DNA from 2 places in the Paenibacillus sp. J22R67 genome. Region 2 is predicted to be linked to the other one. Evidence: riboswitches for the same ligand, from Rfam matches in the RefSeq annotation. Region 2 holds a riboswitch; the other holds the start of a gene.
The links. Region 2 has a riboswitch for S-adenosylmethionine ahead of AC58VC_RS19255 (hypothetical protein). Riboswitches for the same ligand answer to the same signal wherever they lie in the genome.

Region 1 (3,125 bases), on a different contig from region 2:
ACGAATGCTATTAATTACGATAAAATAATGCGAATCATAAAATTCAATCTTAGGACGCTGTTCCTCTTCGCTCAAGCAGTCCTCCACGGCCAAATCATGTAGATGGAACAAAGGCTGAAGAAGTTCTAAATCCTCGATCCCTGCATCAATCCAATAAAAGCCTTTTTCTGGAGGTGTTAGTGCGACAGACACGTCATCGACCAATGTGAAAATGCCATTCTGAACCCACCGTGTTTTCATCTGATCCACCCCTTTGCATGGAATCAGCCGGTTACGTTCATCATGTGTGTGAGACTACGAATGATGGTATAACCGACTGCATTCCTACACTATAAAATTTACAAAACTTGCAGGTGCTACTCCTCGGTTCCCCGTCCAAACGTATGCCCCCCTTTTGCGTCCGTGTCGAATAATACTTGTCTAGTATAACCCTTCATATACCCCGTTTCAAGCCAAAAAGTTTGGCGAAACAAGTAGAAATGCGCTTTAGATACTTTATGGATTCAGGGCTTGTTCGGTGTCAAAAAAAAAGCGCCATGAAGTTACATGGCGGCTTTCAAGATCTTCGCTTTCAATTCTGTATAAATGTCAGTCAATTCAGAATTACCTCGGAGCAGTAGCTCTTCCTCATTCTCTGCACCGTAGATTCGACATAATAAGGCTGCGGCATCCTCAGCTTGCTGCATAGTTGGCTTCGATGTTTCAATTAGAGCGAAATATCGATGTAATGAAGCGAAAGCAGAGAAGTTATCCGAAGTTGGTGCGGACATAATAGACCCCCTTTATTGGTTAGGTAATGTAATCAGTTTGATATTTATTTAACCCTGTTATGAGCTATTTCAAACACCAATTAACGATACATTTCGTATCAATAATATCATAGCTGGACAGCCTTATGCAATTTCTTTGTTTTTGCAGGTTGTCAGAATCGGTTAATGTCTTGACTTTACCTTATTTTATAGTATGATGATTTTAATCGCATACGTTTCATTTTCTTATCAAGAGTAGGTGGAGGGACTAGCCCTATGACACCCGGCAACCGACAAACCTTTGCAAGCAAAGGGATGCACGGTGCTAATTCTTGCGGAACCGCTTTTAGAAGGCGAATCTGGGAGATAAGAGAAGGACATTGACAGTACTTTCCATGGCCTTTCTCTGATTCCAGAGAAGGTCATTTTTGCATTTAAATACACCCAAAATAAACCATTGAAGAGGAGTGAACAGGATGCCGATCAAGATTCCTGACAACCTGCCTGCCAAAGAAATTTTAAACCAAGAGAACATCTTCACCATGGACGAATCTGTCGCGTATCACCAGGATATACGTCCACTTCGCATTGCTTTGCTGAATTTGATGCCTACAAAAGAAACGACCGAGACGCAATTGCTGCGTTTGATCGGGAATACCCCGCTGCAGGTGGAATTCGTCCTTCTGCATCCGAAAACTCATACTTCTAAGAACACTTCCGTTGAACACCTGGAGTTGTTCTATAAAACTTTTGACGATATTAAAGAAGAAAAGCTGGATGGCATGATTATTACAGGCGCCCCAGTTGAGCAGATGGAGTTTGAAGATGTGAATTACTGGGAGGAGTTGACGCAAATCCTGAATTGGAGCAAAGAAAACGTCACTTCTACCTTGCATATTTGCTGGGCAGCCCAAGCGGGCTTGTATCATCATTTCGGGGTTCGTAAATTTGCGCTGGACAACAAAATATTCGGTGTATTCCCGCACACCGTCGAGGTGCCGAATACGAAGCTTCTTCGCGGTTTTGATGAAGTATTCCATGTGCCGCAATCCCGCCATACCGATGTTCGCCGTGAAGACATTGAGCGATGTCCGGACCTGGAGATTTTATCCGAATCGGAGGAATCCGGTGTCTATATCGCGGCTACACGTGACGGAAAGCATATTTTCGTAACGGGCCATTCCGAGTATGATGCGAATTCATTGAAATGGGAGTATGATCGGGATGTGAGCAAGGGACTTCCTATTGAAATCCCCAAAAATTACTACCCAAACAATGATCCTAGCAGACAGCCTTATAACACTTGGAGAGCGCACGCTAACCTGCTGTTCTCTAATTGGTTGAACTATTATGTGTACCAAGCAACTCCTTTTGAGCTTAACGCTAATATCAATGAAAGCCTGGCAAGTGCGCAACTGTAATTCGAACCCAAATCATGAGGAGGAACTCCCTTTGTTGAAAATCGAAAGTCGTCTCGCCCAAATTGGCTCCATCGAAGAACCTGTAACTGGAGCTATCAGCTTCCCTGTTTATCAAGCTACTGCTTTCCGTCACCCGAAGCTCGGTCAAAGCACTGGTTTTGACTACGCGCGTACCAAAAGCCCAACTCGCAAAGTGCTTGAGGATGCGATCGCTCAATTGGAATCCGGAGATGCCGGTTTCGCATGTTCATCCGGGATGGCCGCGCTGCAAACGGTGTTTGCCTACTTTAGTCAAGGCGATCACTTGATTGTTTCCTTGGATCTATATGGCGGTACGTACCGTCTGCTTGAGAAAATCATGTCTCGCTTCGGTGTAACGGCTACGTATGTAGATACGAACGATTTGGATGGTTTGGAGACTGCTTACCGTTCGAATACCAAAGGGCTGATCATTGAGACGCCGACGAATCCACTCATGATGATCACAGATATCGAACTTGTATGTACATGGGCCCGTAGGAAGGGTATTGTGTCCATCGTCGACAATACGCTTTTAACTCCCTATTTACAGCGTCCACTAGAACTGGGTGCAGACGTCGTCGTTCACAGCGCGACTAAATATTTGGGTGGACACAACGACGTGCTTGCCGGTCTGATTGTGACCAAGGGCAAAGAACTTTCAGAACAAATGGCGTTCCTTCACAATTCGATTGGAGCTGTTCTTGGTCCGCAAGACAGTTGGCTGTTGATGAGAGGCATGAAGACGCTGGCGCTTCGTATGGAGCGTCACGAGCAGAATGCAACAGCCCTTGCGAACTTCTTGCTGGAGCACCCGCTCATCAGCGATGTTTATTATCCGGCACTGGAGTCTCATCCAGGTCATGCCATTCAAAACAAGCAATCCAGCGGAAACACAGGAATTTTCTCCTTTAAAGTGAAAGACGCCAGACTGGTT
Region 2 (3,125 bases):
ACCCAGGAGAAGGTGGAAGTTGGTTGTATGGTGAAATACCTCCATAGGATGTTATAGAGGACTATTGGAGGCTAAAATCATGCAACAGCAATGGAAAAAAACGTTTGCTCTAATCTTTAGCGGACAGCTTTTCTCGATTCTGACTACGTCCATGGTTCAATTCTCGATCATTTGGCATTTGACGAAAACGACCGAGTCTGCCGTTGTCCTGATGATCGCCGGGCTTGCGGGATTTTTGCCGCAAGTCATCCTTGGCCCTTTTATCGGCGTGTGGCTAGATCGCTGGAATCGCAAGAAGACGATGATTGCAGCGGATGGGACGATTGCTCTTTTTAGCTTAGCATTAGGCCTCTATTATTATTTGGGTGATCCGAGTTTGGTATTTGTTTATGTCATCCTGCTGATCCGCTCAACAGCATCTGCGTTCCATGCTCCCTCATTCCAGGCAGCGATTCCGCTCATTGCTCCAGAAGATCAACTGACTAGGGTGGCTGGCTGGCAGCAATTAATTAATTCGTTCTCAATGATAGCAGGGCCTGTGCTTGGCATTGCCGTATACTCGGCGACCTCTCTGGGAATCCTGCTGTTTCTGGATGTATTTGGCGCTTTGATCGCTAATATCATGCTTCTGTTTACAAAAATTCGCCAGCCAAAGGCAGTTTCACCCCCGACCACACCATCCTTTTTTAGCGAGTTCAAATTCGGTTGGAATGCCTTCATTCAGGTGAAACCAATTGTTCTGCTTACCATTGGCACCGGTATTTTCGGTATTGCGATCATGCCGCTTCCTACCTTATTTCCCTTGATGACCCTGACGCATTTTGGTCGAGGGGGTTATAGTGCTAGCATCGTTGATGGCTTATTCGGTATCGGGATGATCGTAGGTTCGTTTCTACTGTCCATGCTCGGTTCTCGTTTGAAGGACATTTCGTATATTTGCCTAAGTATGCTCGGAATCGGCCTAACCTGCGTAGCTATTGGTGTGATTGGCCAAGGATTGTTCATCTTCTTCGTCATCCTCTCGACCATCATGGGGATGATGTCCCCGTTCTTCAATGGCCCTTATGCGGCAATGCTTCAACGGTCTTTCGAACCCGAGATTCTGGGGCGCGTCATCTCTCTGGTGACGAGTGTCACGTTGCTCTCCGCACCAATTGGGCTCTCGCTGGCAGGCTTGATCGTGAGCAACTTCGGTGTGCAGGCCTGGTTTTTTTGGTCAGGCATCATCACGCTATCATCGGGCATCTTCCTGTACGTTCAATTCAAGCGCATGCAAGTGAACTTTAATTTAACCACCACGGGAGCTGACGGGCATACGTACTAGAAGGAAATATACGCTTGCGTATGGTTGAATAAATAGGCCCGATCCAAGATATTTGTTTGATCCTTGTTGTCTGCTGAGGGTGACCCTAACTTTCCAATTAAATCCATAATGGCAGACTCAATTAAATCTAATCTTACGGGTCCCCAGGCCTCTTGTTTTCGCTCAGCATAGTTCACAGTCTCGGTCAAAGTCAGGCCTTTTATTCGCTGAAAAAGAGCAACCCACGTAGTCAAATCGCATTTCAAGCTGCTTGAAGGAATTGCAAATTCCCTGAAGCCAACGGCTCCTGCATCTGTGGTGATAGCAATTAGTCCGCAGATATCATCGGCCTCATTTCCAAGCTGCAACTTTTTTGCAAGTTCGTTGTCATAGCGAAAACACTCTATTCGGGTAATCTTGATTTTTGAATGCAGCAAAATAGGATGAAGGGGAGGAATATCCTGGCGAGATTCAACTGTTTCATCTGTCGTCATGTAATTTTTTATGGCAATCGACATCTTGTCACTCCTTTAAACAAGTGGAATAGCTCGAAAAAGCAAAAATGACCTTCTCTGGAAACAGAGAAAGGTCATAGGAATTCAAAGTCATAGCCTCGCTCTTATCTCCCAGATTCGCTTCACAAGCGTTTCCGCAAGAATTAGCACCGTGCATCCCTTTGCTAAACAAAGGTTTGTCGGTTGCCGGGTATCATCGGGCTAGTCCCTCCACCTACTCTTGATAAGAAAAATCATTATATTCGATTACGTTCAATATTACTACAAAGCACTCGGTTGTCAAGGGAATTTCACTACTCTCCCCATGCAAATATTTGTTTAATTTTACAAATTAAATAGGGTTAATCATGACTTTTGGAAAAATCAAGTAAAGAATTTACAAAATTTATAAATGAAATTGTAAATAGATTTAATACTCCTTAATTATGATTACTATGAGAATGGTAACATCAAATTTGAAGTGAGAGAAGGAGAGATCTTATGAAGCTAGTATTAATGGGAGACTTACATTATCACGAAATTGATGAAACAATTCCTGGTTGGTTAGAGGCACGTAATGGTTTCTATGAAACATTATTGGGACGCTTTTTAGAATTGGAAGGTGATGCTCATATCTCTTTGGGGGATTTAACGAATTATGGGCACTCCTCGGAGCTTAATGAAGTCTATGGTTTACTACGAAAAAGTGATAGAACGTTCTATCATGCTTTGGGCAACCATGATCTGTATGCTCAAACAAGAAGGGAAGTTCTCGAAATTACGGGTCAAAACCGTTACCACGCAGTAGTAAGTGACAAGGCCGTGCTCGTATTTCTAGATACAGCAAAAGAAATGGATTTCGAGGATTGGGGAGGCTGGGTTGACGAAGAGCAAATGCAATGGTTTGAAGATGTCATAACAGCATCTGGGACGAAACCTGTCTTAGTTTTCGCTCATCATCCAGTACATAATACAACAACTAACTCCAATAAAGATAAAGGTTCTATTCACCCAAGCATTGATATGTGGAAGATTTTAAGCAAGAAAGAGGGCGTAGGGATTTACTTTAACGGTCATACGCACATTGATTCTATTGTTAAGCAAAATAACTGGACGTTTGTTCAACTATCGGCTTGTTTGGATCAGCATGGTTTGCGGATCGTGGACGTTGAGCAAGATGAAATCCGTATTACGGCTATTGATTTAACGGATGCAGCCCTTACAGAGAATGTTGAGATGTTGTACAACAATATGAAGCATTTTAGACATAATCCTACCGCACGCGGTGTAGATTCAGATCGGGAATGCACAGTCTCTTTACGAATAGA

Region 1: linked by a shared signal. The riboswitch ahead of metA (homoserine O-acetyltransferase MetA) and the one ahead of AC58VC_RS19255 (hypothetical protein) in region 2 are both predicted to bind S-adenosylmethionine.

Annotation. Positions count from the first base shown of each region.
Region 1 is NZ_JCAUAX010000003.1:90,873-93,997, forward strand. Features, by position in the region: gene corA (magnesium/cobalt transporter CorA) at 1-240, opposite strand, end outside; gene AC58VC_RS12495 (hypothetical protein) at 543-770, opposite strand; SAM riboswitch class I at 993-1,122, shown strand; gene metA (homoserine O-acetyltransferase MetA) at 1,226-2,170, shown strand; gene AC58VC_RS12505 (aminotransferase class I/II-fold pyridoxal phosphate-dependent enzyme) at 2,205-3,125, shown strand, end outside.
Region 2 is NZ_JCAUAX010000004.1:687,965-691,089, forward strand. Features, by position in the region: gene AC58VC_RS19250 (MFS transporter) at 80-1,324, shown strand; gene AC58VC_RS19255 (hypothetical protein) at 1,321-1,821, opposite strand; SAM riboswitch class I at 1,920-2,048, opposite strand; gene AC58VC_RS19260 (metallophosphoesterase family protein) at 2,299-3,125, shown strand, end outside.